Regions from separate parts of the Enterococcus gallinarum genome, predicted to be linked through region 2. Evidence: riboswitches for the same ligand, from Rfam matches in the RefSeq annotation. Region 2 holds a riboswitch; each other region holds the start of a gene.

Region 1 (11,071 bases), 1.3 Mb from region 2:
ATAATATTTCGAACCGGTGAGGTATAAAAAGTAATCAGTGAGATAAATGCAATCAGAGCGCCTAAACTCAATTTATCAGCAACAACCAGCGTACTTCCTTGCCACAACACAAGAATTGTTCCCAATGACTCAAGCAAAAGAATGAAGCTAGCTTGGCTATTTTGTAAGATCACACTATATTTCCCAGTATGAGTAAACGATTTGGCCTGCTTCAGAAATTTTCCTAAAAAAAACGACTCTCTTTGAAAAAGTTTGATCGTTTCAAATCCAGTAAATGTCTCATTCAACACATTTAATGTTCGCGCATTTTTCTCGATCAATTCATTGTTGATTTTGTTTAATGGTTTAATAAAAATTATACTTACAGCGGTATACCCTAAAAGAATCCCTGTAGTAACAAGAAATAATTGCTTGTTTATAATATATAAAATCGCTCCACCAGTAATAGCCACAAATATTTCTAAAAAAATAGAGAGCACAAGTCTTGTCAATACTTGTTGTACTTGCGTTGTGATATTATAACGCGTGATCAATTCGCCTGAATCTCTCGCTCTTAAATTAGTCGCTTTCATAAAAAGAATTTTCTTAAAAAAAGCTGCAAAGAGATCGTCATTCATTCTTTTAGAGACATTTGCAATAAAGAAAGCGCGAACAATACTTAGGATTGCTTGAAAAAGATACAATATAACTACAGCTAAAATCAAATATTGAAAATTATACAAGATCTCGTGGAATGCTTCTTCAAAAATTGAAGTATGCGCATGTTCCTCATGAATGGCAGATTCGCTGTTCAAAATAAACGAGTCTATAATGCGTTGATAGGAAAAACTTCCCAGAAAAGAAAAAAGGGCGATAACCACGGAAAAAAGCAGAACCAGCAACAGACGTGACTTCTCTTTAAAAAAAAGCGTCCCATAATATGAAATAGAAGTTGTCTGCTCGGGGGAAAACAACTCTGTCTTATGGAAGATAACGATATATCCTCCCCAGATTTTTTCGAAATATCCTACAGAAATCTTTTTTACTCCTTGTGCAGGATCGAATACTTTTATCTTAGTGTCAGACCATTCCTCTACTACCAAAAAATGAGAAAGTCCTGTTTCCAATACGACTAAAGCAATGAAAGGCAGGTTAATCTCTTTGCTTCTGATACCGTCCCTTAGTTCTCCAATCGATCCTTCTAATCCTTCGGCTGTTAAGCCAACTTTACTTCCTGCTTCAATCAGTCCCTGTAAAGTTGCTCCTGTGCTGTTACTTCTGGTTAAATCCCTTGCCTCAGCCAAGGACATCTTTCTTCCGCATAAATTAGCCAATGTCGCAAAGGCAGCAGCCCCACAATCTTTTTGTTCATTTTGTCTCACCCTCTTCAGCATGGAAATTCAGCTCCTTTTCCACCGATGGTTATAATATTGGTTTTTGATTCTAAAATAGGTATGACCAGTCAATACAGTCAGAAAAAGCAGCAATAAGCCACTAATGACTAAATCGTAGTGAACAAAAAGAGTAAGCGGAGCAATCAAATAGGCTGCTACCCAACTTGATTGAAACAATATGTAGATGCTCGTATACAACAGGTTCACCAAGCCTATACTCATTACGGATGCCACAATCATTGTCACCATCGATTCGCCTATAAACTCAAAAGTTAAGATTTTGGGCGAAACCCCTAAACTTGCTTTCACTCTTAATTCTGTTTCTTCTAAAATTCGTTCTCTTTTAAGTGAAAGAACAGAAAAAAAGAACAAATAGGCTGCACCGGCAACCATCATAATCAAACTGCTGATTTCTAATATTGAAAGAAACAAGGCTAGTTCATCACCAGTGTTTGGATTTAACAGTTTTGCCAATAATGGAATACGTTTGTTTTCTTGCTCTTGAAATGATCTGAATACATAAAAGAAAAGATACAATCGTAACATTCCTTCAACTAAGACGACTGAAAAAAACGTAGGTGTGAAGAATCGTGATAGTACCAACTTGTTTCTGCTTATTTTCTTTTTGATAATCCTGATTGAATTCTTTATCTGATTCATCCGACAGCACCTATTGCTCCCTTCTGGTAAACGATTTACTACTGTTCACCTAGTTTTAGCACTTGCTGGTTCTCTAATTGATAGACGTTACTATTTTCTGGAATAAGCGTATAGTCATGTGTAACGATCAGTGTCGTGATTTTCTTTTGTAACGAAAGACTATTGATAAGCTGAATAATCTCTTTCCCACGGAGTGGGTCCAAATTCCCTGTTGGCTCATCTGCAAGAATAACCTGCGGCTGCTTGATCAATGCACGAGCAATCGCCACTCGTTGTTGTTCTCCGCCAGAGAGCTGATGGCAATAGTCAGCTAACTTCTCTTCTATGCCTAGCTCAAAAGCTAGTTGTTCGACTTCATAACGAATTTTTTCTACAGGTTCATTTTTGATATGAAGGACATAGGCAATATTCTCAAATACTGTAAAAGATTCAATCAATCGAAAATCCTGAAAAATAAAGCCAATTTTCCGTCGATTGGAGAGAGTGTCGGGCAGTGTATCATAGTTCAGTTCTTCATCATTTAAGATGATTTCTCCAGAAGCTACAGGAACTTCGCCAAAAATTGCTTTGAGTATCGTCGACTTTCCTGCACCACTTTTACCAATAATGTAACTAGGTTTATCATCTGGAAATAGTTGGGTGACCTTGGTGAGTACTTCTTTTTTGGCTAATGAATGGATGGTTACATCTCTAAACTGAATCATCACATTTCCCCCTACTCTAGATATACATCGTAGTGTTTGGTCATATGTTGCGAGTTATTCATGTAGTCAAAAGTGAAAAGAACCACTTCTGTATTCGAATGTAGGATAAAGCGATAGGTTAGCTCTTTTTTGTTGTCTAAAACAAAAGAATCAATCGCATCAATGGATGTCAGGGGTTCTTGATTCTGTTCTGCAGTTACTGAGAAAATATGATTATCGATTTCGGTTTTTTCCGGTAAAGAGTCACTGATGACCACTAATGTCAGTGAGATCACCGACCGATCTCCCTCATTGGATTGTTCTACCTCTTTCAATTGGATATCCAAGTCTGCTAGCTTGATGATTTCTTTATCAGAAAAGGTCTCAAGGATTTTTTCTTCCTCTGATTTTCTATCTTTTTCGATTAAACTCTCAGGATTTGTACAAGCTGCCAAAGATACCAATGTTATTCCTAAAAGTATACATTTATCTATTATGCGCATCCGTGCATCCATCTCCTAAAAAAGAATACTATAATCAAATAATTATAGCATTCTTCCATCAATTGATTATTATAGCATGCTAATGATAGTCGGGTTTACGACCAATACGAAATGAAAATATGGAATGAATTTGTTTGAACATGACGCAAGTAACCAGCTTTTGTACCGCCACCAGCACCACATACCCAACAATGCCAATGAAATCCACCTTTAACAGAACGAGTTTCTGTCTCAGTCATTGTCCTCATATGGACTACCTCCTTCTTAATGCTATAATATTCCGAATATTACAAATATAATGATAATATTTATTTATAACAATTACAATATAAATTTATTTTCAAAATACAAAAATTTAACAGGCGATATTTGGAAACGAAAAAGCTCCTGTCATAGATGGATGATCACTTTGGCGCTTCTGCTAAAACATAGAAAAAAGAGAAATACGCTTCATTATTAAAAGGTAAAACAAATAGAGAGAATGTGGAGCATTCAACATTCTCTCTATTTAGAAATCCAACTAAGATTATTTTCTTCATTGACTATACCAAAGAGTTGCTTGATCTAAAGAAGCAAGCATATTTTTCAGATCACCGGTAAAATAGGCTATCACCTGATCCTCGGGCCATCCAAATCGCAATCACTTCTGTCTTTTCATAGTTACTAGTTGAATCGTCTCTGCTTCGCTCAAGAAAACCTGTTTTACCATCAAAAACGCTAAATCATTACTACGACAACTCTTCTAAAAGACTACATCCTTCGGTCATATCTACTGGACTGCTTTAAAGCCTATCTGATTATTAAAGGTAAATTTTTTGCTCTACGGTCAAAGATTTTTTTTTCAGAGCAATTCTTGATAACGATGAATGTAGAAACGTTTGACAATCGTTACTAGGGCTAAGTAGGCAATGATGGTTGCGGTCAGCCATAGCCAGTACGCTGATGGAAGAACTGCCATGCCTAAACTTTGGCCAAAGTTCGTAAACGGTAAGAATGTCCCGACGGCAATTCCTAATGAAGTGATCGCTGTCATAATGAATGAGCCGCGGCTTTGGATAAATGGAATCTTTGGTGTCCGCAAGGCGTGGAGCACGAGTGTTTGCGACCATAACGATTCTACAAACCAGCCAGCATGAAAGACAGCGATAAAAGCGACTTGTTGTTCTGGCGTCAACGTATGGAAATCGCCACCAACTACCGCTGGACAAATAATGAAGTACATCAATAAATAGGTAGTAATATCAAACACTGAACTTGTTGGACCTAACCAAATCATAAATTTACCGATACTCGATGCATCCCAGCGCTTTGGTTTATCCAAGTATTCTTTATCCATGTGGTCCCAAGGAATCGATACACAGGAAATATCGTAAATAAGGTTGAGGAAAAGAATCTGTAACGGCAACATTGGCAAAAATGGCAGAAACGTGCTAGCAACGAGAACCGAAAACATATTGCCGAAATTAGAACTTGCGGTCGCCTTGATATATTTCATGATATTCCCAAAGGTTTCTCGTCCTGAAATGATCCCACGTTCTAAAATCATTAAATCTTTTTCTAACAAAATAACATCGGCCGATTCTTTGGCAATATCTACTGCCGTATCTACTGAGATTCCGACATCTGCTGCCTTCATTGCTGGCGCATCATTGATCCCATCTCCTAAAAATCCTACTGTGTGCCCATTTTCTCTCAAAATCCCGGTAATTCGCTGCTTTTGCTGCGGGTTCAATTTGACGAAAACATTGTATTTTTCAACAAGTTGACTAAGTTTTTTATCCGATACATTTAGAATGTCTTCTCCACTGATCAGCTTTTCTGCCCCTAATCCAACTTGCTGACATACAGACTGCGTTACTAACGCATTGTCGCCAGTTAACACTTTCACGCCAACTCCGTGTTTCTTTAACGTTTCCAGTGCTTGTTTCGTGGTTTCTTTTGGCGGATCCAAAAACGCTAGATACCCAATGAGAACCATCTCAGATTCATCTGCTACAGAAAATTCACCTACCACGCTTGGATTCGTTTTTTGAGCTACCCCGATCACACGTAGCCCATCTTCATTTAGTTCATTGACTTTTTTTAGAACTTCTTGTTTTATCTCCTCAGTTAATGCAGTCACCTTTCCTTTGAAATCTACATAACTTGAGATGCTGAGCATTTCCTCGATTGCGCCTTTGGTGATCATTTGTGTTTTTCCAGACGGATCTTCTACGACCACACTCATTCGTCTCCGTTCAAAATCAAAGGGAATCTCGTCGATCTTTTTATATGGGAGATCAGGGACTCCTAATTCTTTTTTAGCCGCATCAATGATCGCAACATCTAATAAGTTCTTCAATCCGGTTTGGTAATAGCTGTTAAGATAGGCATGCCGCAATACTCGCTCATCTTCTTCTCCAGTCAAATCCAAATGGTACTCTAAAATAATCTTGTCTTGCGTTAGCGTGCCAGTTTTATCCGTACAGAGGATATCGATCGCACCAAAGTTTTGGATCGCATTTAAGTTCTTGATCACAGTGCCTTTTTTCGCCATTCCAGTTGCGCCTTTGACCAAATTCGTTGTTACGATCATCGGCAACATTTCTGGCGTCAGCCCAACAGCTACTGACAAGCCAAACAGGAATGCTTCCATCCAATCGCCTTTCGTGAAACCATTAATGACAATGACCGTCGGTGCCATTAATGCCATGAACTTGATGAATAAGAACGAGGTTTTGCGAATCCCTAACTCAAAGCTGGTTCGAATAGGCTTAGTGGACAATGACTTTGCCACATCACCGAAAAGAGTATGGTTGCCAGTAGCGATCACAACCCCTTCCGCTGTACCACTGATGACATTGCTTCCCATAAAGGCTAAATTTTCATAGCTTGTTTCAGAATCACGGCTTGTAACAACTGCTTCGGCATTTTTTTCAACCGGATAACTTTCTCCCGTTAAAGCAGATTGAGAAATAAACAAGTCTTTCGTTGCAGTCAAGCGGATATCCGCTGGAATCATGTCTCCCGCAGACAATTTCACAATATCTCCACAGACGATTTCTTCCATCGGTACTTCTGCGTAGACGCTTTTACGCTTCACTGTCGCAGTAACCTTAACCAATGACTTTAGTTTTTCGGCAGCCTTATTTGATTGCACAGATTGAATCAACGTCATGGTGCCGCTAATCAAAATCATGACAAAGATTATCCCACTGCCAAAATAATCCCGTTCCTCTGGTGCCGCAATAACGACTTCAGTGATAAAAGAGGTAATCCCTAACCCAATCAGCACTAATGTAAAGGGAGTGATATACGCTTTTAAGACTTCCATAATGAATGGGGTCTTCTTTCCATAGGAAATTTGATTTGATCCATACTTGTTCCTAGCCGCGATTGCTTGTCCTTCAGTCAGTCCTCTTTTAGAAGTCTGAAAGGTTTCATAGATCGTTTCGATCGTTTTTTTTGCCATTAATCCGTAATTAATGCTTTGAATAGGTCGTTTTTTTGTTTCCACTTTTTCTACCTTCTCTCCAAATAGTTCGCCACAACTCTCTTCGAATGATCAAGAAAATTGTTTCCTAGCATTGTTGTTTTTTTGCGAGGGTTTGAAGAAGAAGGCGCTAAAAACAAATAGACAATAGTATCTGACTATCTCTTTGTTCCTCTTCTGCCAAACCCTTTGGTATCGAATGACTATCGTCCATTTGTTTTCATCTCCTTCCGGTTGAAAAAATATCGGTCAACTGACAAGTCTTTTTTGAAAACCTTCAAGATCAAAGCATCTGCTTGATAGGCTTCTGTTTCGCTATATCCTAATCTCCGATAAAAGCCCCAAGCTTGCTTTCTTCCTGTTAAAAATAAGGTCGAGTAATTTAAATTTCTGGCAATTTGCTCCGCATACACTAGTAATTTCTTCCCTAACCCTTGCCCTTGATAATCTGGATGAATGGCCACTTGTTTTATTTGCATACACTTAGACGAACAAGGGTGCAAAAGAAGGGTGCCGACAATCCGCTTATTTTGCCTTGCCACCAAATGAATAGCTTGTTTCTCCTCTGCTGGAGACTCTCTTAATAACGGTTGTCCCGCACTAACCTTTAACACTTGGTTTCGCAAAACTAATGTTTCTTTATAGTCACAACTATCCCATCTGATTAACGTAAGCACTGTTTTACCATGTTTCTCCCTCCTCTGCTAAATGAAAAACTTCTAGTACATGATTATTTTTCGACAATTGAGTAACAATTTCTTTCACTGCTAAATCAGCATTTGCAGCAGGCTCGATCTCTACTTGCAGCTGAATCCGATTCTCTGCCAGGTCTTGGCAAACAAAATGGCAAAATGAAAGAACATACCGATCCAATTGATTGATGACCTCTGTCCGCAAAGCCACCTCGGAAGACCTTTTTCCGGTAATGATCAAAAATGAATTTGTGTTCTTCTCCAGAGATTCTGTTCGATACCCTTCAGCAAATTGATCAAATCTTTGAGAAAGAAAACGAATCACACTATTCACCAGCATGATCATTAGCGCTGCAAAAAATCCTTCTTGGATATAACCAGCGCCAATCACTGTGCCAACAGCTGCTGTACACCATAATGTTGCTGCAGTATTTAATCCTTTTACACTAAAACCATCCCGCAAAATAATCCCGCCAGCTAAAAAGCCAATACCGCTCACTACTTGTGCAGCAATTCGAGTAGGACTCGTATCAGACGCAACCATCGAGGATAATGAAACAAAAATCGTTGCTCCCAGCGAGACTAGAACCATCGTCCGTACACCTGCTAGCTTTTTTCTCCACTGTCTTTCAACACCAATAAGGCCTCCTGCCAGCACACTCAGACCCATCATTCCCAAAAATACATACTCCTGCTCCTTTCCTCGTTTTAAAAATAAAATCGAATCATTAGGCACAAAAAAAAAGCGACTTTTCCGCAAAAACTCCGCGAAAAGTCGCTCTAAATTCGTCAAAAACAAGACAAAAAAGACATTGATCTAATCGTTGAGTTTTGGCACTATACAACGTAAAGACAAACATCTTAGCTACCTTAAGAAAAGCCTTGTATTCGACAGTTCCTGTTCTACCCATTGGCGTCTCTCGACATTTTTGGGCAGTAGCCTATGTTTGCATAGGAGCCTCACCTAACAAATCATATTTTATTTTCAGGTACACACTAACAAATTCGTTTTTTCTTGTCAATTTTTATTTTGCCGTTTTGCCTCATGATTTTTTAATACGATTAGAAAAGTATAAGTACGTTATACGAATAAAAATCAAGAATTCAGTAGATTTTGTGTAAAACAAAGCTGTTTTTATATTGGGTTTAATCGATCTTAAAACACTGTGAAACCACTCGTATGAAGATCATTTTAAAATAATCTTTGTTAATGATTGAAACAGACATTTGTCGATAAACTATCAAACTATCGTTCTTCCCTGCAGTCATCCGAAAAGGAAATTTATTAATTTCACATTAAAAAAATTATTTGAAAAAATTTTATTTTCTTTCTAGCTTTACGCTGCTCGGAAATACATTTTAGAATTATTCGTGTTATTTAAAAGAGAAATAACAAAAAACAGTTAAGCACTATGCCCAACTGGTTATGACTAAGTTTTCAGTTGTTTCTTTCTCTAGCAACACTAAATGTCGAACAACCCTTTTTTTGTTTGCCAACTATGTATAATGGACAGAATCAAAAGCAATGCATTGGCATCTCCAAAAGAAAAGCAGAAAATAGCTAGCAAAGTTTTCCCAACGGCCCTTCCCGATCCTTCAAGTTGTTTTGAATCCAGATCTCCTATGATCTCAAAAATTTCTCATACCACAAACTTTGATCTTATAGCAAATCCTCATTCAAGAAAAACATACTTTACTAGTTGCTTCACTCATATAAACTGCTATGCTATTTTAAATTTATCTCTATAGTCAACCCATTCTCTATTTCAAGTTAACCATCGAATCAAATTTGGTAAAACCATTATCGTATATAAAGTTCGGCAAATTTGAATAGCTGCAATTTTTGGCATTTCACCACCCAATTCTCCAGCAATCAACGAGATATCTGTTGCTCCAGCTGGTGATGACGCAAATAACGCTGACTTCAAATCTAGAATTCCTCGTTTGTAAACAATGTACCCAAATAGTACATTAATTATTAAATAACTTAATAGGAGCAATACCGCAGGTATAAGAAGGCGACCAAGTTGGCTTAAACTGTCTCTGTTAAAGGTACTACCAATGATTGCTCCTGCAAAAATTTGAGCAATATAGCGGATATTATTATTTAATTGAGCAGTGTTTTTTAAAATTTTTAGACCACATGAGAAAAGTAGTGAAAACATTAATGCCCCAACAGGAATTTGGAAATATAGACCCAAAATCCCTCCCAATCCTGCAACTATTAAAATAGTGGCATCATTGATAAAGGGATTATTGATCCCAATTGTCAACTCTCTCTTCATTTTTGTTTTATTTTCGGTCGTTTCAATACTGATTCCATTTTTCTTTTCTAGACGCTCTAAAAGAAAACTTATCCAATATGGTAGGATGAGGAGCATCCCAACTAACCTTGCTAATTGCATTGTAGCGACTACCTCAGCTTCAGCTCCCATATCAATACTGATCAAAGATACATCCATTATTCCTCCAGGCATACAGCAAAGTAAAGCCGTAATCAAATCTAACGAGAAAAATGAGTGAAATAGGAATCCCATAGTAAACAAATTGAAAGTGAAAAAAGCCATCAATAACAAAATCGATTTACCCAATTTAGGGAAATTTAGTAAATCTTTCTTTGATACTTGCTGTCCTATATAGGCACCACTAATTATCTGGGCAAAGATCTTCAAGTTATTCGCCATATACATTTGATCTGTGAACATTGAAAAAAACGCAACTGCAAGCATACTCCCAGTCATAAATGGAGCGGGCATTTTTATACGCCTAGCAATTATTCCTCCAATTAGTCCTACAATCAACGTTTCTATTATCTTTACTACCATTTAAGTTCCTACTTTCTTATTCAATGAACAAATTTTTTACAAATGGAAACTAGAAAATAGAGGCATTAATATAACCGTAAAAATAGCCGCTACAACTAAGGAAAAACTACTTGCAGCCCCTTCAAGATCTCCTATTTCAAATGCTTTCGTGGTCCCTATAGCATGTGTTGATGTTCCTATTAGTACACCTATTGCCAATTGATGTCTAATTTTAATTATTCGAATAACCTTGTCTGCGATGATATTACCAAAAATTCCTGTCAAAATAATAATAGGTGAGGTAATTCCAACAATTCCTCCTAGATCATCCGCTATATTTTTTCCTACACCTAAAGTGACTGATTTCGGAAGAAAAGTTATATATTCAGCATTACTTAAATATAGCATTCTAGACAGTAGAGTAGTCAAGAACAAATTAATAAGCACTCCTGATGTAATTCCAAACAAGACAGGAAACAATTCTTTTTTTACTCTTTCAAAATTTTTATAAAGCGGCACTCCCAGACATATGGTTGCTGGGGTAAGTAAATAATTCAAAATCTCGACATCTTTATCAAAATTTTTGAACTCTGTTTTCATAAAAAAAGAAATAAAATAGAGAAATAGAACGGAAAGTAAAATGGGATTAGCAAGTACGGATTTAGTTTTATTTTGAATTTTTTGTCCGGCAAAAAAACAAATGAAACATAGAAAAGCGCCAAAATAAGGAATAGAATCAATCATTGAGTTTTCTCCGATCGATAAGATAATCCGTAACTTTCCCTGAGAGCAACATGCTCACGAACGTTGTTATCACTATAATTATTAATAATTGAAAAAAAAGACTTTTGAAGAGTGACCATTTTTCAATTAGTTCAAAAGTA
Region 2 (11,071 bases):
TAACAAATTGTTGCCAGTCATTAACATTTTGCTAGGGACAGCAGTCGGGATTGTATACGCCGCTACAATGGTACCAGATCAATTGATTGTGTTTGGTTGGGCAGGATTCTTGTCAGGATTGGCAGCAGGCGGATTCTATGACTTAGGCGCTGGGTTTATTAAAGGCAACAAATCGGAACCCGATTACGGTGACGGACAAGAGTTCACAGAAAAAAAGGAGTAGCCATTGGCTGCTCTTTTTTAATGTAGAAAGGATGATATAAATGAGTTTCATCAAATACGAATATATCAGAATCAATAAGTTTTCTCGTCCAGGGATCAAGAACTACGGAATCAAAGGAATTATCATGCATTACACGGCTAACAACGGTGGTACTGCCCGAAATCACAAAGACTACTTCAATAATCTGAATGGCGTTTATGCATCCGCTCATTTGTTTGTGGATGACAATGAAGCTATTTGTATCATTCCATTAGATGAGGTCGCTTACCACGCAAACGATACGGTTAGATACAATTCTGATGGATCTATCTACAAGCCTTTGTATTCACAAATCGGTAATGCTAATTATGGCGCTATTGGCGTGGAGATGTGCTTGGATAGAAATGGAAATATCACTGAAAAAACATTCCAGAACACCGTTAAAGCCGTTAAAGAACTGATTGCAAAATATCCAAATATCACTCGGAATAAGATTTGGCGCCACTATGATGTTACTGGCAAGAACTGTCCAGCTCCATGGGTAGCAAAGCCAAGTGAGCTGGAACGTTTCAAAGATGCGGCGTTTGGCAAGACTAGCGGTTCTAATTCAGCAGCTAAACCTAGCACACCATCTGTAAAACCAAACACCAATAAAATCTCAGAAGACGGTATGTTTGGACCAAGCACTGCCAATAAAGCGATGCAGTACGAAGGTATCACACCAGATGATGAAATCAGCCATCAGTATCGACAAGTGTGCAACAAGAACCTTTATGCGGCGCAATTTGATAATACGCTTAAAGGTTCAACCCTGATTCGTACATGGCAGAAACGGTTGAAAGCAAAAGGTTTATACAAAGGTGCGATCGATGGATTGTGCGGAACAGAAATGATTAAAGCTATGCAACGAGCCTTGAAGACAACGGTTGATGGAATTATCAGCCCGACTTCTAACATGGTCAAAGCATTACAACGAGCATTGAACAACAATAAGCTTCCATGGTAAACAAACACCCCTTACTCTTTTGAGTAGGGGGCTTTTTTATGTGTCCAAATAACCAAATATGCAGGTGATCGCAGGCACGATGACGCCGCATCGTATCGAAGAGATCGCTAAGGCATCTACGATTGTGTTGACACGCCAAGAATGGTATGAAGTATATTTGGCAGCTGGCAATATTTTACCTTAAAAAAAAGAAGAAACCCTTTATTTAATGGAAACTATCTCAGGAATGTTCGTAAAAGACGAACATTCCTGTTGCTTTTTAAAAAAAAGATTCTAAAACACTTGTATTTATGAGTGAGCTGGTTTAAATTGTTGTGGGCATTAAAAATAGGCGACAGCCATTTGATGCTTGCTTCACTCTTATCAAGATTTGGAGGATATTTTTATGTTTGACATGAAAGTTTTTGATTACGAAGATATACAATTGATCCCTAATAAATGTATCGTGAATAGCCGTTCAGAATGTGATACGACGGTTACTTTAGGCAAACATTCATTTAAAATGCCGGTCGTTCCTGCAAATATGCAAACGATCATTGATGAATCAATCGCAGAATTTTTAGCTGAAAACGGCTATTTTTATATTATGCATCGTTTTGACGAAGCAGCCCGCATTCCTTTTATCAAAAAAATGAAGGAAAAAGGCCTGATCTCTTCGATCAGTGTCGGTGTCAAAGACTATGAGTATACTTTTGTCGAAACATTGGCTGCTGAAGGACTGGTGCCTGATTACATTACGATCGATATTGCCCATGGACATTCCAATGCTGTCATCAATATGATCCAACATATCAAAAAACATTTACCAGATGCTTTTGTGATCGCAGGGAACGTTGGTACACCTGAAGCGGTCCGAGAATTGGAAAATGCCGGCGCGGATGCAACGAAAGTTGGGATCGGACCAGGGAAAGTTTGTATCACTAAAATCAAAACTGGTTTTGGAACTGGTGGGTGGCAATTAGCTGCATTACGCTGGTGTGCAAAAGCAGCTCGCAAGCCGATTATCGCCGATGGGGGAATCCGCACCCATGGAGATATCGCAAAATCTGTTCGTTTTGGGGCAACGATGGTCATGATTGGTTCATTGTTTGCTGGACATGAAGAATCTCCTGGGGAAACAAAAGTCGAAAATGGTGTCGTTTTAAAAGAATACTTTGGCTCTGCTTCTGAATTCCAAAAAGGGGAAAAGAAAAACGTCGAAGGGAAAAAAATCTGGATCCCTTACAAAGGTTCTTTGAAAGATACTTTGGTTGAGATGCAGCAAGATCTACAATCATCGATCTCCTATGCCGGTGGCAAAGACCTCGAATCGATTCGAAAAGTTGATTATGTGATCGTGAAAAACTCGATTTTCAATGGCGATACAATTTAAGTTGCTTCGGCTGTAGAATTGACAGTGGCATGAATAAAAGTTCGATCCAAAAGATTTCTTGGTCTTGCAGCAAGCGATAGGAAAACATTCTTATCACTTGCTGCTGAGGGCAACAAGTCTTTTGGTTTTTTTATTTTCAGCGCTGACCTTCTGCTTTTTGTGGAATCATCTCTATCGACTATTTGGTTTTTCTTAATCTTTCGTTATAATAGAAGAAATGATGAAAAAAAACTAAAAAAATATTCTGAGCTAAAAGCGGATATTCAGTTGACTAAGTGAGTAAGAGCAATAACAATAAAGTAAACATGCAGAAAGAAGCAGGTGAGTGTTTGACTATCAAAGTAATGTCCGTTTTTGGGACAAGACCGGAAGCCATCAAGATGGCGCCTTTGGTAAAAGAATTAGAGGCTGATCCTCGATTTCAATCAATTGTCGTGGTGACAGCCCAACATCGCGAGATGTTAGATCAAGTATTAGAGGTTTTTGAGATCGAACCTGATTACGACTTGGATATCATGACATTGGGACAGACATTGACCGGCATCACTACAAAAGTCTTGCTGGAATTAGAACCGATTCTCCACCAAGAAAAACCGTCAATTGTGCTTGTTCATGGTGACACAACAACGGCATATGCCGCAGCAACCGCAGCTTTTTACGCTCAGATTCCGATCGGTCATGTTGAAGCTGGTTTGCGGACGTGGAATAAACGATCACCCTATCCGGAAGAAGCCAACCGGCAACTCATCGATGTGCTAGCGGATCTTTACTTTGCTCCAACGCTTCAAAGTAAAGAAAATCTACTTGCGGAAAATCATGATCCAGAAGCCATCTTTGTCACTGGCAATACCGCGATTGATGCCATGCGCTACACTGTTTCTCAAGACTATCAGCATCCTACACTAACAGACAAAAAACAGCGAAAGATTTTGTTGACGATGCACCGCAGAGAGAATTTAGGTCAGCCGATGAAGAATGTTTTTCAGGCATTGGCTCGAATCGCAGGCGAGTTTCCAGAAGTCTCAGTCGTTTTTCCGATGCATAAAAATCCCAAAGTTCGAGAAATTGCTCAAGAAACTCTGGGTGCTTTAGAGAATGTTACATTGATTGAACCTTTAGATGTCATCGATTTTCACAATTTTGCCAACCAAAGCACATTGATTCTAACTGATTCCGGCGGTGTCCAGGAAGAAGCCCCTTCTCTCGGTGTTCCTGTATTGGTGTTGCGGGACACAACTGAACGTCCAGAAGGCATTGCGGCAGGAACGTTGAAATTGGTCGGTACAGGGGAAGAGGATGTGTATCAAGCAACGAAGCAGTTGTTGCAGGATCACGCTGCATATACCGCAATGGCGCATGCTGAAAATCCTTATGGTGATGGTAAAGCAAGTCAGCGAATCAAAGAAGTATTGGCTCAATATTACCGTCTGTCCGGAATGGCAGATCCTTCGATCCAATGATCCAAAAACTGAAAATGGAATTGAAAAATAACAAAAGTATTTTCACATAATGGTTGACCTATATAATTAGATAGACTATAGTGAGGATAGAAATAAATAATTGTTAGGTGAGGCTCCTATATGGACACAAGCTGCTGCCGCAAAAGTATCGAGAGATGCTTAGTTGGTAGGACAGGTCTAATCGTGAAGGTTAAACCCAAAGCAGCTGATAACGTCAAGTTATCTACGCCCTATAGTGCTAAAGCTCTACAATGATCATGAGTTTTTTACGCATGCTTATTGGGAGCATGCGTTTTTTGTGTTAATGGTCACTGATGCCTTTATTTTAGCTGATACATACAGACCTTTATGAGGTGCTGCAAGACAATTGCTGACTGCCTTTATTTTTGACCAACACTTCTGCATGATCCAGAGTTTCTTGCTTGATAAACAGAGAGGAAGATGAACATGGAATACCCCAGTCCCCAGAGGAACAATAAAAAGAATGCTAGGGGTAGCAAATGCAACTCCTAGTTATAGGAGGAAAAGAAGATGTTAAAAAAATTATCTAAAGATCAAGAATTAAAATTACTTGCACAACTTTCGGAAAGAGAGTTGCTGATGGAAATGCGGACTTCGTTTAATGGACTATCAAAAGAGGATGCAGCAGAACGTCTGGAAGAATATGGACCAAACCAAGTAGATGCACAAAAACCAACACCTGCTTGGCTGATGTTTTTAAGTGCTTTCAAAGATCCTTTTGTATTAGTTTTGGCTTTGCTGATGGTCATTTCTTTTTTCACAGGTGATTATGAAGCAGTGGTCGTGATGGGAATCATGATCTTAGCAAGTGTTACGATCACATTCGTGCAAGAATATCGTTCGCAAAAAGCAAGTTTGGCCTTAAAAGAATTAATTGAAAATACATGTTCTGTCACTCGAGACGGCGAAACGATCGAGATTCCGATGGATGAAGTCGTACCAGGAGACATCGTGACATTGGCAACCGGGGATATGATTCCGGCAGATGCTATTTTGATTTGGACAAAAGATTTATTTATCAATCAATCTTCTCTGACCGGAGAATCTATGCCGGTGGAAAAATTTGTCGATGCTGGGATCAAAGATTCTAAAGAAACGATTTCCGCATTAGATATGCAAGATTTGGTTTTCATGGGAACGGATGTCCTTAGTGGACAAGGTAAAGCAATTATTTTAAAAACCGGTCAAAGTACTTTTTTTGGTGATATTGCCAAAAATGCAACGTCAAAACGAGGAAAGACTACTTTTGAGGATGGTTTGACGAAAGTCAGTAAATTGTTGCTGCGAATGGTAATGGTTTTGTTTCCCATCGTCTTTTTGATCAATGGATTGACAAAAGGCGACTGGGGAGAAGCCCTTTTCTTCGCAATCGCTGTAGCTGTTGGCTTGACTCCGGAAATGTTGCCAATGATCGTCACAAGTAATTTGGCAAAAGGTGCCATGTCGTTAGCTAAAGAAAAAGTGATCGTCAAAGAATTGCCTTCGATTCAAAACTTGGGCAGTATGGACGTTTTATGTACGGATAAAACCGGCACGATCACTGAAGATCGCGTCGTATTAGTGCAGCATCTGAATCCGTTTGGTAAAGAAGACCAACAAGTGTTGGATATGACCTATTTGAATTCCTACTATCAAACAGGTTGGAAAAATTTGATGGATATTGCGGTATTGAACTACTTCGAAGATACAGAGCGCCAAGCGCCTTATCAAGAAGTCATCAAAGTGGATGAAATCCCCTTTGACTTTTCCCGCCGGCGTTTAACAGTGGTTGTCAAAGCAGATGGGCACCAGATCATGGTCACAAAAGGTGCTGCTGAGGAAATGGAGAAAGTCTGCAAATACGTGGAAGTCAACGGACAAGTTCTGGAATTGACAGATGAATTAAGAGAAAAACTTCGTGAGGTAAATCACCGCTTGAACAAACAGGGCATGCGTGTCCTAACAGTAGCAATCAAGCGAGATGCTCACGCAGAAGCCGTCTACACAGTTGAAGATGAACAAGATATGATCATGATCGGATTCATGGGCTTTTTAGACCCAGCGAAAGAGTCCGCAAAAACAGCTATTGCTTCATTACATGGTCATGGTGTCAACGTGAAAGTTTTGACTGGTGACAATGCGATCGTGGCGCAAAAGGTGTGTAAAGATGTGGGGATCGAAGTGAACGACTATCTTCTAGGGATAGACGTTGATCGTCTCTCTGATGAAGAATTGGCTGAAAAAGCAGAAGCGGTCAATCTATTTGCTAAGTTGAATCCTATGCAAAAGTCACGCATCATTCAGTCGCTGCAAGCCGATGGTCATACTGTCGGATTTATGGGAGATGGAATCAATGATGCGCCTGCACTGCGGGCTGCTGATGTCGGTATTTCTGTAGATACGGCCGCAGACATTACCAAAGACGCAAGTTCGATCATTTTATTAGAAAAAAGCTTGAATGTGTTAGATAAAGGCGTCATTGAAGGCCGTAAAGTTTTCACAAACATGATGAAATACATCAAGATGACATTGAGTTCAAACTTTGGGAATGTTTTTTCGATTCTTGTCGCTAGTGCATTCTTGCCTTTCTTGCCAATGCTTTCTATTCAATTGCTGGTGCAAAATCTAGTCTATGATATGGCACAGTTGACTATTCCTTGGGATAATGTGGATGTGGAAGAACTAGAAAAACCAGTCAAGTGGCAAGTCAGAGGCTTATTGAAATTCACCGTAAGCATTGGACCAGTCAGCAGTATTTTTGATATCTTGACATTCTTCGTGATGTGGCATGTGTTCCAAGCAAATACCATTCAAGAACAAGCGCTGTTCCAAGCCGGCTGGTTCATGATCGGTCTTGTGACGCAAACATTAGTCGTGCATATGGTCCGGACGCGTAAACTGCCATTTTTCCAAAGTATCGCATCGCCAGCAGTCTTACTGTCAAGCGTTCTTGCGATTTTGGTGGGTTTCGGTATTATCTTGTCGCCGCTGCACACAGTCTTTGATTTTGCAGCGCTACCATCTTCTTACTGGCCATGGTTTGTCGGCATTATTCTTGCCTACCTGGTAAGCGTAGAAGTAGCTAAGAGAATCTATATCCATTATACAAAAGAGTGGATCTGAGAAAAGAAACGGATAGTCATAAAAGATTTTAACTTTTATGCTATCTGTTTCTTTTTTATTCTCTTCTGTATTATTTTTTTCTCATTATCAAAAAAAACTAATTTTACTAAGTCGGAACATTCACAAGGGAAAGTCCTCGAGGTGTTACGTTTCTGTTTAGTTAAAAGGCGAAGTCTGTACTATTCTTAAAAGAAAAAAAGAATTTAATAAGGAGCAAAGCAAGAAAGCGATTGCTTAAATGTGATTGTTTTCACTAATCGTTTCTTAAGAGTTGGTCTAATGGGAATCGTTTTATTAAAAAAAAATACCTTTTCACTTGTCTTATTCTCGTTTAAATGATAATTTATAGTAGTAAATGATTTTTCGATGATACAGATTTTATCCCTGTTACATTCGAAAGTGAATTTTTATATCAGAGAGGAAAGTGTGTCAAGATGGCAAAAAAACAAAAAGCACTTGATTTCCAAGCAATTTTGGAGCAAGTCAATGCAGATTTTCCAACTTATCAAGCATTAGATAAAGACGGAAAAATCGTAAATCCAGATTTAGTACCTGATCTAAGTGACGACGAATTAGTCGAGTTGATGACTCGCATGGTATGGTCCCGTGTATTAGACCAACGCTCTACTGCGTTAAACCGTCAAGGTCGTCTAGGTTTCTTCGCGCCAACAGCTGGTCAAGAAGCAAGTCAATTAGCAAGTCATTTTGCATTTGAAAAAGAAGATGTGCTTTTACCTGGTTACCGTGATGTCCCTCAATTGATCCAACACGGCCTTCCATTGAAAGAAGCGTTCTTATGGTCTCGCGGACACGTAGCTGGAAACCTTTATCCAGAAGACTTGCAAGCTTTACCACCACAAATCATTATCGGTGCGCAATACGTGCAAGCTGCTGGTGTAGCTCTTGGTCTGAAAAAGCGCAACAAGAAAAATGTTGTCTTCACTTATACAGGTGATGGCGGTTCTTCACAAGGGGACTTCTATGAAGCAATCAACTTTGCTGGCGCTTACCATGCAAACGCTGTATTCTACATCCAAAACAACGGTTTTGCGATTTCAACACCTCGTGAAGTTCAAAGTGCTGCGCCAACATTAGCTCAAAAAGCAGCTGCAGCTGGTATCCCAGGAATCCAAGTGGATGGTATGGATCCATTAGCAGTTTACACTGTCTCAAAAGCAGCTCGTGAATGGGCAGCAAATGGCAATGGACCAGTTTTGATTGAAACATTGACTTACCGTTATGGTCCACACACATTATCAGGGGATGACCCAACGCGTTACCGTTCAAAAGATATGGACAGCGAATGGCAACAAAAAGACCCATTGGTTCGCTTCCGTACGTACTTGACTGAAAAAGGACTATGGTCTGAAGAAAAAGAAGAACAAATCATTGAACAAACTAAAGAAGAAATCAAAGCTGCAATCGCTGAAGCTGACCGTGTACCTAAACAAAAAGTTTCAGATTTCTTGAAAAATATGTTTGAAGTACAACCTCAAAACATTAAAGAACAAATTGCAACTTACGAAGCGAAGGAGTCGAAATAGTCATGGCACAAAAAACAATGATTCAAGCAATTACAGATGCCTTAGCTGTTGAAATGGAAAACGACAAAGAAATTTTAGTCTTTGGTGAAGACGTCGGTAAAAACGGCGGGGTTTTCCGGGCAACAGAAGGTTTACAAGAAAAATTCGGTGAAGATCGTGTTTTCGATACCCCTCTTGCTGAATCTGGTATCGGCGGTTTAGCTTTTGGTTTAGCACTAGAAGGTTTCCGTCCAGTTCCAGAAATTCAATTCTTCGGATTCGTTTTTGAAACATTTGATGAAATCGTTGGACAAATGGCACGTACTCGCTACCGTATGGGCGGCACACGCAACTTGCCAATTACGATTCGTTCACCATTTGGTGGTGGTGTGCATACACCAGAATTGCACTCAGATAACTTGGAAGGATTGATTGCTCAATCACCAGGTATCCGTGTCGTGATTCCATCAAACCCATACGATGCAAAAGGATTGTTAATTGCTTCTATTCGCAGCAATGATCCTGTTGTTTTCTTAGAACATATGAAACTTTACCGTTCATTCCGTGAAGAAGTGCCAGAAGAAGCGTATGAAGTTCCATTGGATAAAGCAGCGGTGACTCGTGAAGGAACAGACGTATCGATCATCACTTATGGTGCAATGGTTCGTGAAGCAATCAAAGCAGCGGATAACTTAGCAAAAGAAAACATCAATGCTGAAATTATCGATTTGCGTACAGTTGCTCCTCTTGATGTGGAAACAATCATTAAATCTGTTGAAAAAACAGGTCGTGTGGTTGTTGTTCAAGAAGCTCAAAAACAAGCAGGCGTAGGCGCTCAAGTCGTTTCTGAAATTTCTGAACGTGCGGTTCTTTCATTAGAAGCACCAATTGGACGTGTATCTGCTCCAGATACAATCTTCCCATTCGGTCAAGCAGAAAATATCTGGTTGCCAAATGCTAAAGATATCGAAGACAAAGTGAAAGAAATCGTGAACTTTTAATAGTTGAAGAAGGGAAGAATAGAAAATGGCATTTCAATTTAAATTACCGGATATCGGTGAAGGGATCGCAGAAGGCGAAATCGTAAAATGGTTCGTTAAACCCGGCGATACCATCAATGAAGATGACACTTTATTGGAAGTTCAAAATGACAAATCAGTTGAAGAAATCCCATCTCCAGTCACAGGTACTGTAAAAAATATCCTTGTATCAGAAGGAACAGTTGCCAATGTTGGTGATGTATTAGTAGAAATCGATGCACCTGGCCATGAAGACAATGAAGGAGATGCAGGTGTGGCAGCGCAAGCCCAAACTCCTGCACAACCAGCTGCTGTTCCAACAACGGAAGCTGCATCTGCTGGTTCTTCAGAAGGCGAAGGCGTATTCCAATTCAAATTACCAGATATCGGTGAAGGAATTGCAGAAGGCGAAATCGTAAAATGGTTCGTTAAAGCTGGCGACACCATCAATGAAGATGATACTTTATTGGAAGTTCAAAACGACAAATCAGTTGAAGAAATCCCATCTCCAGTCACAGGCACTGTAAAAAATATCCTTGTATCAGAAGGAACAGTTGCCAATGTTGGTGACGTATTAGTAGAAATCGATGCTCCAGGACACAACAGTGCACCAGCTGCTAGTTCTGCAGCGCCAACTGCAGCGCCAGAAAAAGTTGAAACTTCTGGCTCAGCAAGTGTCGTTGAAGCTGCTGATCCAAACAAACGTGTATTAGCAATGCCTTCTGTCCGTCAATTTGCTCGTGAAAAAGATGTCGACATCACACAAGTAACTGCAACTGGCAAAGGTGGCCGCGTGACAAAAGAAGACATTGAGAACTTCCTATCTGGTGGCGGAGCTTCAGCAACTGCAGAAGCAGCAGCTCCAGCAAAAGAAGAAGCGCAAGCACCAGCAGCTGAAAGCAAACCAGCAGCACCAGCTAAAGCCTTCAAGTCTAACTTGGGTGATTTAGAAGAACGTGTAGCATTAACTCCGACACGTAAAGCAATTGCGAAAGCAATGGTCAACAGCAAACATACAGCACCTCATGTAACATTGCATGATGAAGTAGAAGTAACAAATCTTTGGGATAATCGTAAGAAATTTAAAGAAGTTGCTGCTGCCAATGGCACAAAACTTACTTTCTTGCCATATGTTGTAAAAGCATTGACTGCTACAGTCAAAAAATTCCCTATCTTGAATGCTTCAATCGATGATGCAAAACAAGAAATTGTGTACAAAAACTACTACAATATCGGTATTGCTACGGATACGGATCATGGGTTATATGTACCAAATGTCAAAGATGCAGACCGCAAAGGAATGTTTGCTATCGCTGATGAAATCAACGAAAAAGCTAAACTTGCTCATGACGGTAAACTTTCTGCA
Region 3 (11,071 bases), 110 kb from region 2:
ATTATTTCGAAAGCAGCGACAGTTGGCAGCTTCGAGAAGGACAGCAGATCAAAGTTTTAACAGAAGGTGGGAGTTTCATAAAATTTGATGAAGTGTTTTTACCGGTAATTGATGTTCAACCGTTAGCGGGTGTTTCTCGGTCTCAAGACTGATTTAAAAAAAGAATCACAGATTTACTTTACCTGTCGTAGTAATTGATTTATAATTATTACGACAGGTAAAGTAATTTTAAGGAGGGGATCGAGTGATATCCAGCGATGGAATTCGGGGATACAATGATGCAATCATCTTATCGATTCTTTCCAAAGATGATTCCTATGGATACGACATTTCAAAACAGATACGTGAAAAAACAGATTCGCTCTATATCATTAAGGAAACAACATTGTATTCTGCATTCACACGTTTGGAAAAACAGGGATTGATCCGCTCGTATCCTGGAGAAGTGACTCATGGAAAGAAACGCACCTATTATCAAATCAGTGAGGCAGGAAGAGAATTTTTAGAAGTAAAAAAACAAGAGTGGCAGCAAACAAAAATTGTTGTTGAGCGCTTTTTACAAGGAGGAGCAAAATGAAAACCATCCGGGATTATTTAGATAGTTTGTTTTTGAATGTACCCACCACGCCAGAAACAAAGAAAGCCAAAGAGGATTTGGCTGCGATCATGGAAGACCATTACCATGAATTGATTGAACAAGGAAAAAGCGAGCATGAAGCAATCGGGGCTGTGATCAGTGAATTTGGATCAATTGATGAGTTGCTTCAAGAACTGCAAGTAGCGCAGTCAGAAGATACTGCAGAAGAAGCCTGGTTAGATGCTATTACAATCGATGAAGCCTTTGATTTTTGGGGGAAGATTCGCCGTTTTGCCTTCTCACTTTCTTTAGGTATTGCGTTATGTATCGCTTCTCTTGGAATATTTCTCTTTTTTGCCAATGAAATCAATAGTGGCTTAGGACTATTAGTCATGTTCATGTTTGTTGCATTGGGCGTGGGCTTTATTATTACCTCCGGCTTGAACTATTCTGCATCAAAACGAAAATTAAACGATCGTCCATTTGATCAAGAAGTAAAACAAGAGGCGCGGAAGCAATTGGAAGATTATGAAAAGAGTTTTCGATTTGGTCTGGTGCTAGGAATTTCTGCATGTATTCTGTCGGTGACGCCCTTTTTCTTGATGGAAGCTATTCTTTACATTCCCAGTGGTTTAGCTTTAGGACTGTTTTTTGCGGCAGTTGCATTAGGAGTATTCTTTATCGTCTATGTCAGTATCATCCGCACAGGATTTGCCAAAATGGCCGATGGCGTTTACTTTATTTCTAATGAAGATGAACCGGGACCACGGGCAGCGCAACACATTTATGGAGAATCCGCAGGAAAAGTTCGTTTTTTTAATACGGTCTATTGGCCAGTGATCGTGGTAGTTTACTTCCTCTGGTCATTTTCAACAGGAAGCTGGGCCTATTCATGGGTGATCTTCATCTTGGGTGGGGTTTTTCAAGATTTCTTTTTGCCTCATCAGAAAAATAAGCGCTAAGGAATTTCTTGAAATAGTTTTTGATAAACATCTGAAAGATCCGAGGTTCTGCTAGGGCAGAAGAGGAGTCCTTCAGGTGTTTTTCTTATCGGTTTGGACAAATAAAAACTTTTCACTTTGATGAACTTGACAAAGTGAAAAGTGACTTAAAGCTATTGAGAAAATATCCTTGTAAATGAGAATGAGTGACCTTTGGTATATAATTGTTAGAAAAGTGAATCTATTTATTTTCCCAGAAATCATTTTAAAATGAAAGTGAAACGCTCATTTATGAGGAGAAATTCATTTTGTTTAAAAAAATGCAAAGAGACTATTGCAATTCCACTGGCTTTAGACTAATAATTAAGAGAGATTATTCTCAAATAATAATTCTAATTGGAGGAATCGCTATGTCATTAATTGGAAAAGAAATTGAGTCATTTGAAGCACAAGCTTATCACAACGGAAAATTTATCGACGTTTCATCTGAAGATTTCAAAGGAAAATGGAATGTGGTTTGCTTTTACCCAGCAGATTTTTCATTTGTATGTCCAACGGAATTAGAAGATCTACAAGGTCAATATGCAGCATTGAAAGAACTAGGAACTGAAGTTTATTCTGTTTCGACAGATACTCACTATACCCACAAAGCATGGCATGATCACTCTGATGCAATCAGCAAGATCGAATACATTATGGTTGCTGACCCTTCTCACACGATCTCTCGTATTTTTGATGTACTGGATGAAGAAAGTGGCCTTTCGCAACGAGGTACTTTTATTATCGATCCTGATGGCGTTGTTCAAACGGTTGAAATCAATGCGGATGGAATTGGACGCGATGCTAGTGGATTGATCGACAAAATTCGTGCTGCCCAATACGTGCGGACACATCCAGGTGAAGTTTGCCCAGCTAAATGGAAAGAAGGAGAAGACACCTTAACACCAAGTCTTGATCTAGTTGGAAAAATATAGGAGGTTGACATGGCTTTAGATAATGGAATTAAAGAACAACTGAAACAGTATCTGGCAATGCTGGAATCTGAAATTGTTTTCGCAGCTAGTCTTGGTACTGATGACGCCTCACAAAAAGTTCGTGATTTCTTAGAAGAAATCGCAGAAATGTCCGAACGTATTACGATCGAAGAAGTAACTGCAGATCGGACACCCAGCTTTACAATTATGCAACCAGGTATCGACAGTGGCATTGCTTTTGCAGGTCTTCCACTCGGGCATGAATTTACTTCATTTATTTTAGCTTTATTGCAAGTTAGTGGCCGGGCGCCAAAGGTCGAACAAGCGATTCAAGACCGTATCAAACAAATCTCTCAGCCTTTGCATTTTGAGACATATGTTAGTCTGACGTGCCATAATTGTCCGGATGTCGTACAGGCGTTGAATATCATGGCTGTCTTGAATCCGAATATCAGTCATACGATGATCGAAGGTGGTATGTTCAAAGCGGAAGTAGATGCCAAAAAAATTATGGCCGTACCAACCGTCTTTTTGAACGGGGAAGAATTCGCTAGCGGTCGTCAGACGATCGAACAATTACTTGAACAAGCTGCTGGTCCGACTAGCAAAGACTCGTTTGCAGATAAAGATCTGTTTGACGTGTTGGTCGTAGGGGGCGGTCCAGCGGGTGCAAGTGCTGCTGTCTACGCTGCCCGTAAAGGGATCAATACAGGCATGGTGGTGGAAACTTTCGGTGGTCAAGTGATGGAAACATTAGGAATCGAAAACATGATCGGTACACCTTACACAGAAGGACCAAAATTAATGCGTCAAGTGGAAGAACATGTCAATGAGTATAATGTAGATGTCATGAAAGGACAACGTGCCAAAGATATCCGCAAAAATGAATTCGTGGAAGTGGAATTAGAGAATGGTGCTGTTTTGAAAACAAAGACAGCGATCCTTGCCACTGGTGCACGGTGGCGGAACATTAACGTTCCGGGAGAGCAAGAGTTTAAAAATAAAGGGGTCGCTTATTGCCCTCACTGCGATGGTCCGTTGTTTGCTGGTAAAGAAGTGGCAGTTATTGGTGGCGGTAATTCTGGTATTGAAGCAGCGATTGATTTGGCAGGTATGGCAAAACATGTCTATGTATTGGAGTTCTTGCCGGAATTAAAAGCAGACCTTGTTTTACAAAAACGACTAGCAACATTGGAAAACGTGACGGTCATCACCAATGCTGCTACCAAGGAAATTGCGGGTTCCGATCATGTGGAGCAGCTGACTTATGTGGATCGGCAGACAAATCGTGAAGCCACTTTAGCTGTGGAAGGCGTCTTTATTTTGATTGGCTTGATGCCGAATACAGAATGGCTGAAAGATCGAGTGGCTTTGAATGAACGCAATGAAATCATTGTCGACAAACATGGAACTACAGATCTTGCTGGAGTTTTTGCTGCCGGTGATTGTACAGACAGTGCCTACAAGCAAATTATTATTTCGATGGGTTCAGGAGCAACAGCAGCGTTAGGCGCATTTGATTATTTGATTCGCCAATAATCAAATGCGGACTGATCCTTTAAATAGGTACAAGGAATGACTGCAACGCCGTTTACCAATTTGATTCATTTTTGATCCATGATCATTGCAGCTGATGGCTGAACTTCAGTCAAATAGTTGCCAGTTGATTGGGTCTCGATGGATCGATGGCAAATGGCTGTTGCAGTTTTTTTGTCCTGAAAATAACGAGAAATCTCTAACTAAAAAAGGCAGCGATTCAATGAGCTGTGAGAAAACAGGGGAATTAGTCAATTGCTTAAAGATGTTTAAGAATAATTAAAGAAAAACACAAAATTGCGGAATTCAGTTGTCATCATGAGGAACAAAAGGTAACATTCAGGATGAATAAAAATAACGGATAACCTTGTTAGGTGAGGCTCCTATACAAACATAAGCTATTGCGCAGAAACGTCGAAAGACGCCAATGTGTAAAACAGGAATTGTCGGATTAAGGCTCTTCATAAAATAGCTAAGAAGAAATAAATACTACTAATTTGCTTCTTCTTTACGTTGTATAGTGCCAAAACTCGGACGATGAGATTGCTTGCGAAGTCGAACGTCTTGAGAGAAGTTTGGCTTTTTTTCTTTTCTTGAGTATGTTTCAAAACGTAAATGGATAAAATAAATAACGTCTGAAATCACCTGCTCCAAGGGAAGGAGTGGACGATATGAGTAAAAAGAGAAAGATCGATTGGTTACTTATCACAGCTTATTTGCTGTTGAGTATCATCGGTCTTTTAATGATTTATAGTGCAAGTTCTTACCGGTTGATGACTGCTGGGGGTGCACCGGCCGCGTTGTTCCAGCGACAGCTGATTTTTCTGCTGTTGAGTTGGGGAATGATTCTTTTGATTCAAAAAACCCGCGTCGAAATTTTGTTAAGCAAAAAGTTAGCGGTGGGACTATTGGCCTTTGGCATTGTCATGTTACTGTTGGCCTACCTGCCATTTTTCGGGGTATCAGTTAACGGTGCTCAGCGCTGGATTTCGATTTTTGGCATTCAGTTTCAACCTTCAGAAATAACAAATGTCGGTATGATTCTTTATTTGGCAAACTATTTTAAGGTCAAACGATCTTTCAATGAATTAAAAAAGCCGCTCTTTCTCTTATTTCTATGTTGTGGGCTGGTTCTAATGCAGCCTAAAGTTGCAGGAGTAATGATTTTACTATTTTTGGCTTTTGTTATGATCACGACTGTTCAAGTGCCAGTCAAAGTCACATTCCTGCTATTTACTGCACTGATTTCCAGTTTATTTCTTTTAGGAGGTGCGGTCCTCTTTTTAGGACAACACGGCTGGTTACCACAATTCTTCATGCATGTATACAACCGGATCCAACTTGTTGGAGATCCATTTTCTGACCCATATGGTCAAGGTTTCCAAATGATTCATTCCTATTATGCATTATTCAATGGCGGATTAAGCGGGTTGGGTTTAGGCAATAGCATCACGAAAAAAGGGTTCTTACCCGTTGCGGAGACAGACTTCATTTTTTCGGTATTGGTAGAGGAGCTTGGCCTTTTGGTAGGGATTTTTGTAATTGGATTATTATTTCTAATTGTGTTGCGCCTGTTTATTCGTTCGGCAACAGCTATTGATTCACAAATAGGCTTGATTCTATTAGGAACTGCCACATTGTTGTTATTGCAAACAAGTATCAACATCGCAAGTATCTTAGGGTTAATGCCTATGACAGGGGTTCCTTTACCATTTATTAGTTATGGTGGCTCCAGTTACTTTATTCTTTCGTTTGCTTTTGGTATTTGCCTCAAATTGGAAAGAGGGAGGGAAGCAAATGAAGTACTTCAAACGACATGAAGTGAATTATGCACTGATTCTACCGGTTTTCTTACTTTTTTTATTGAGTATTGCGGTTCAATATGGTGCCAGTGTGCTGGATGGCATTGATCCGGGACCGGTTGTTGTGCGGCAACTCTTTTTTTGCATCATTGCCGCAATCGCATTGTTTGCGGGCAGTTTACTTTCGACGACTTTTTTATTGCGGTTCTCTGGCATCTTTTATGTTCTTTCTCTAGGATTGATGACATTATTGTACTGGTTTTATGATCCCGTCATGTTTGAGTTGACCCATACAAAACGTTGGATCCGGATCGGCAGTTTCACATTGCAGCCTTCTGAGATTATGAAATTGGCTTTTGTATTGTTTATGGTGTATCTCACACTCTTATATGAAAAAAGACAGATTCAGCGAACAATCAAATCTGACTGTTTCTACATTCTAAAAATAGTGCTTTATAGTTTGCCGACTTTTCTATTGATGTATATGCAACGGGACTTTGGTACTAGTTTGGTTTTCATCGTAATGCTCGGCGCACTATTTGTTATTTCCGGTGTCCATTGGAAACTGTTGACAGCAATTTTTACGGTATTGGCTGTGGTTGGCGGACTGTTATTGCTATTAGTCTTTACTGATTGGGGGAATACGATGTTGTTTCGATTGCATTTTAAACCCTATCAATTGGATCGAGTCAAAGCTTGGGCAGATCCTTTTGCTTATCAAGACTCGATTGCTTACCAACAAGTACAAAGTATGTGGGCAATTGGTTCAGGTGGTCTCCTCGGGGCAAGTGACACGCACATTCCTGTCTACGTTCCTGTGCGTGAATCCGATATGATCTTTACAGTCATCGGAGAATCATTTGGATTTTTAGGCAGTTCATTAGTAATTTTTCTCTATTTTTATTTGATTTATCAGATCATTTTTGCAGCATTGCGGACAAATAATAAAGCCTCGGTCTATCTATCGATCACGTTTGTTTTTGGTTTGGTTTTTCAAATTTTTGAAAATATCGGGGCGGCGATTGGATTACTGCCTTTGACGGGTATTCCACTACCATTTCTGAGTCAAGGTGGGACCTCGCTGATTGCAGTTGGTCTCTCTTTAGGCATTATTTTTGGGCTGGAGAAGGCGTATGCCCCGAAAAAAACTTTCCCAATAAATTAAAGGAGTTTACTAAAATGTTCAATCGAACTCGTCGGATGACGGTCAGTCTTAGCTTTATTGCATTGTTTTTTTTATTGACGATCCTAGTCTTGCATCAGCCACACTGGTTTCAAAGGATAGACCGACTCTTTTGGAATTTGCCTCAGATGCGCACTGCTTTAGGAGACCAAATCATGTTGGCCATCGCTTCGACTGCTACGATCCTACCAATAACTGGTTTATTTCTGCTTTTGGGCATCTATTTATGGAAAAAGCAGCAACGAGTTTGGGCAATCTGGGGAATAGGAAATCTGATTGTAGTGAGTGGTATCGGTCAAGTGATGAAATGGCTGATTCAGCGGCCACGCCCAGTCCTAGAAGCTGGGATGGTTCGCGATTCACACAGCTTTCCCAGTGGCCATACCCTGTTAGCTGTTACACTGGTGACTACCTGTTTGCTTTTCACTCGATTTTTGTTTAAGAAAAAAGGTCTGTTGGCTATCCTCGGCGGCTCTTTCATTCTTTTAGTAATATTTTCCCGCTTTTATTTAGGCGTTCATTACCCAAGCGATACCCTCGCAAGTATCTGTTTAGCAAGTGGGATCACATTGATGACTTATGAATGGACTGAAAGGATTCTTACGAGTAAAAGTAACAATTTATCCGATAAATTCAAGCAAAGGAGAAGACCATGACGAATGGAAAGAAAGTTTGGCTGACGCTTTTGGTTAGTTTAACACTGCTTGTGACCGTTGGAACAGTCTATGCGCTGCGCATCGTTCTTCGTGCAGAACAAACGGTTCAAACCATGCACGCACCGATTAAAGGGCGAGAAGCAACAGTAATTGAAGAGGTAGAACCCCTAAGTCTGCTCCTTTTGGGTATCGCAAATGATTCAAAGCGAAAAACAGACTATCGTGCGAACACGATCATGATCGTGACATTGAATCCAAAAAATAAGCGGACATCCATTACAAGTATTCCTCGTGATGCTTATGTAGAGATTGTTGGTAAAGGTTTCAAAGATAAAATCAATCATGCCCACTCATTTGGGGGCGCCGAAATGATGATCGCTTCGATCGAACAATTTTTACAGATCCCAATTCATCATTATTTCTCGATCAATATGGATGGCATGGCAGATCTTGTAGATGCGATTGGCGGAATCACAGTTTACAACGATTTTGAGTTTACGGCTGAGAAAATTCATTACCCAGAGGGGGAGCTTCAATTAGATGGTTGGGCAGCACTTCAGTATACTCGGATGCGTAAAGATGATCCAGAAGGGGATTATGGCCGGCAGAGACGACAACGACAAGTGACTGAGCTCCTCGCTAAAGAATTGCTGTCTCTGTCAAGTTTGTTCCAGTACCAAGAGCTCATGTCGATCGTTGGAGAAAACGGCCAAACGGATCTCACTTTTCAGCAGATCTCACGATTAATAACGAGTTACCAGACTGCCCTAACAACAGTTGATCTCTATCAAATACAGGGGACAGGCTTTACGGGAGATGGCTTGCAAGGAGAAGCAGGGATTTCTTACCAAGCAATCTCTGATGAGGAACGACAGCTAGCGATCCAGCGATTACATTCTGAATTGGATATGCAAACACATAATGAACCGGCAGAATAGATGATGTTGACAATTCGATCATAGATATACTAAAATAAAGAAAATCGTTCAAAAAAAGAAAGAGGTCTCTTGATGAGTGTCTTAGGTATCTAACCAGCAAATTTAAACAAATAAACAATACTAAGTTTATTTGTTGTGCCTGCAGATACCGATCAAAATCGTTATTGATAAAAACAGGTGATGGGGAACTGTCACCTTTTTTGTACACTTTTTTTGAACGTGGAGGAGAGACGTTTCACGGGCACAAGAAAGGACCTCATATGAATATCCCACAAGAAACTGAATTTGACACAATTAAAACAACTGTTAGTCAACGAATCCTTAGTGATTATGGCAAGCAACGATTTGCCGAACAACAACCGGCCTCTTCTATTCATTCCGCTAGAAAAAGACTAGCGGAGACACAAGAAGCAATGGCCCTCTTAGGCTCTGGGCAACAAGTGCCATTCATGGGCCTGTCTGATATTTTGCATCATACGACAAAAATCGAAAAAGGCTTGATTTTAGAGCCGAGAGAATTAATCGATTATGGAGACTTTTTACGGTCTTTTCGATTGATCCGTCAGATGTTTGAAAAAAACCAGTGGCAGACACCGCGGCTTACTGGCTATGCGCAAGGATTAACGGATTTTTCAGACACCGCACAAACAATTTTTGACAAAATCCGAAATGGCCGGATTGACACCGATGCAAGTCGTGAACTTAGGAAAATCCGGGGACAAATAGCCAAGCATGAAGCAGAATTGAAAAAAGTCTTTTCAAAGTTTTTGCAAGATCCACGACTATTACAAGATGCACGAATCATTCAAAAAAATGACCGCTACACACTACCTGTGCGCTCCGAATTTCAACATCAGATCAAAGGGCAGATTATTGAACGCTCCAATAAACGGGCAACAGTTTTCATTGAACCAGAAGCAGCGATTCGCTTGAATGATCGCTTGATAATGGCCAAAGCAGAGGAGACTGCCGAGGAGTATCAAATTTTAGCTGGATTGACTGGACTGCTTGCAGAAAACTTAACAGAGATTTTTACCTGTCTGGATGTATTGGTTGAATTGGACATCATCTTTGCTCGAGCAAAATACTGTCGTGAAATTCATGGTGTTCCGCTAGAAATCAATGAAGCAGAAGTAATCGACTTACAGGAAGTTCGACACCCATTGTTAGGAGCAGCAGCAGTTCCTCTGTCATTACAACTTGGTTACGATGCTCGCTGTCTGGTGATCACAGGTCCCAATGCCGGTGGGAAGACAGTGGTGTTAAAAACTGTGGCACTGGTTTGTGTGATGGCGCACTATGGTCTCTTTCCTTCACATGCTGGGGGAAGTCAGGTTCCATTTTTGAAAAATCTGTGGATGGATATTGGGGATCAACAAAGTTTAGCGAACGCATTAAGTACCTTTTCGGGACATATGAACAACATTGCCCAAATCGTCAAGCATGCTTCACGGCAAAGCATTGTATTGCTGGATGAGATCGGCAGCGGAACAGAGCCAAATGAAGGAGCTGCTTTAGCGATTGCGATCATGGAAGCCATCTATCATTCAGGTGCGCTTTTGATCGCTACTACCCACTATGGGGAAATCAAACAGTTTGCTATTGATCATCAAGATTTCCATACGGCTGCAATGGCTTTTGATCCAGAAACATTGACACCTAAATATCGGCTGCTTTCTGATGCTGTGGGTACCAGTAATGCCTTTTGGATCGCAGAAAAGATGTCAGTCTCTAAAGAAATCGTTGCTAAAGCACAACGATACTTAGAAACGAAACAGTATCCAACGGAAAAAGCAGTATTTAAAGGCATCCAGAAAGAACGACAGCAAGTATCCGTGGCTACTTTAAAAAAAGGCGATCGCATCTCTTACACAGAGACAAATCAAACGGGCTTGTTTTATGCTTATTTAGAAAGCAATCAAGCACAGATTTTGCTGGATGAATCATTGGTTATCGTTCCCACTAGAAGAGTCAAGCTTCTGATGTCTAGAGAAGAATTATATCCAGCAGGGTATAACCTGGAGAGTCTGTTCCATTCATTTGCAGAACGGAAATTTAACCGAGATATCGACCGTGGATCGAAGAAAGCGCAAAAGAAATTAAGAAAACAAGCGAAGGAAAGGCAAGCATTTGCGAAAGGCGACGGCGCGCAAACGTAATTGATCGCAGGAAATAAGCTAGCGAAGATAACTTTCAGTAAAAATCAAGCTATTTTGCAACAATACACAAGTGTTTCCAATAATGGTAGAAATAGCGCTAGAATTGCAATAAATATATAGGATGCTCACAGCAAAGGTCCGAAAGAGGGGAAAGAGATGATAGAAACAACGCGTTTAATTTTAAGACATTGGCAGAATTCTGATGCCAAAGAGTTGTTTGAGTTGGCAAAAGATCCTGCTATCGGCCCAAGAGCCGGCTGGTCGCCGCATCAATCTGTGGCAGAAAGCGAAACAATTATTACGGA

What was found. A riboswitch is a leader RNA that binds a small molecule or an ion and turns the genes downstream of it on or off. The one in region 2 is predicted to bind magnesium.
Region 1: linked by a shared signal. The riboswitch ahead of HED61_RS15740 (MgtC/SapB family protein) and the one ahead of mgtA (magnesium-translocating P-type ATPase) in region 2 are both predicted to bind magnesium.
Region 3: linked by a shared signal. The riboswitch ahead of HED61_RS10280 (FtsW/RodA/SpoVE family cell cycle protein) and the one ahead of mgtA (magnesium-translocating P-type ATPase) in region 2 are both predicted to bind magnesium.

Annotation. Positions count from the first base shown of each region.
Region 1 covers NZ_CP050816.1:3,260,641-3,271,711, forward strand. Annotated here, with positions in the region: gene HED61_RS15705 (peptidase domain-containing ABC transporter) at 1-1,373, opposite strand, end outside; gene HED61_RS15710 (hypothetical protein) at 1,380-1,976, opposite strand; gene HED61_RS15715 (cell division ATP-binding protein FtsE) at 2,072-2,737, opposite strand; gene HED61_RS15720 (hypothetical protein) at 2,749-3,219, opposite strand; gene HED61_RS15725 (hypothetical protein) at 3,315-3,467, opposite strand; gene mgtA (magnesium-translocating P-type ATPase) at 4,061-6,670, opposite strand; gene HED61_RS15735 (GNAT family N-acetyltransferase) at 6,895-7,368, opposite strand; gene HED61_RS15740 (MgtC/SapB family protein) at 7,373-8,056, opposite strand; M-box (ykoK) riboswitch at 8,193-8,362, opposite strand; gene HED61_RS15745 (AbrB family transcriptional regulator) at 9,150-10,208, opposite strand; gene HED61_RS15750 (LrgB family protein) at 10,245-10,931, opposite strand; gene HED61_RS15755 (CidA/LrgA family protein) at 10,924-11,071, opposite strand, start outside.
Region 2 covers NZ_CP050816.1:1,959,268-1,970,338, forward strand. Annotated here, with positions in the region: gene HED61_RS09785 (hypothetical protein) at 1-223, shown strand, start outside; gene HED61_RS09790 (peptidoglycan recognition protein family protein) at 264-1,208, shown strand; partial or broken gene HED61_RS09795 (aldo/keto reductase) at 1,264-1,392, shown strand; gene guaC (GMP reductase) at 1,603-2,580, shown strand; gene wecB (non-hydrolyzing UDP-N-acetylglucosamine 2-epimerase) at 2,910-4,040, shown strand; M-box (ykoK) riboswitch at 4,133-4,303, shown strand; gene mgtA (magnesium-translocating P-type ATPase) at 4,572-7,163, shown strand; gene pdhA (pyruvate dehydrogenase (acetyl-transferring) E1 component subunit alpha) at 7,598-8,707, shown strand; gene HED61_RS09820 (alpha-ketoacid dehydrogenase subunit beta) at 8,710-9,687, shown strand; gene HED61_RS09825 (dihydrolipoyllysine-residue acetyltransferase) at 9,713-11,071, shown strand, end outside.
Region 3 covers NZ_CP050816.1:2,065,228-2,076,298, forward strand. Annotated here, with positions in the region: gene HED61_RS10255 (hypothetical protein) at 1-152, shown strand, start outside; gene HED61_RS10260 (PadR family transcriptional regulator) at 245-577, shown strand; gene HED61_RS10265 (permease prefix domain 1-containing protein) at 574-1,539, shown strand; gene ahpC (alkyl hydroperoxide reductase subunit C) at 1,929-2,492, shown strand; gene ahpF (alkyl hydroperoxide reductase subunit F) at 2,502-4,031, shown strand; M-box (ykoK) riboswitch at 4,388-4,577, shown strand; gene HED61_RS10280 (FtsW/RodA/SpoVE family cell cycle protein) at 4,700-5,848, shown strand; gene HED61_RS10285 (FtsW/RodA/SpoVE family cell cycle protein) at 5,826-6,995, shown strand; gene HED61_RS10290 (phosphatase PAP2 family protein) at 7,010-7,669, shown strand; gene HED61_RS10295 (LCP family glycopolymer transferase) at 7,666-8,607, shown strand; gene HED61_RS10300 (endonuclease MutS2) at 8,868-10,766, shown strand; partial or broken gene HED61_RS10305 (GNAT family N-acetyltransferase) at 10,923-11,071, shown strand, end outside.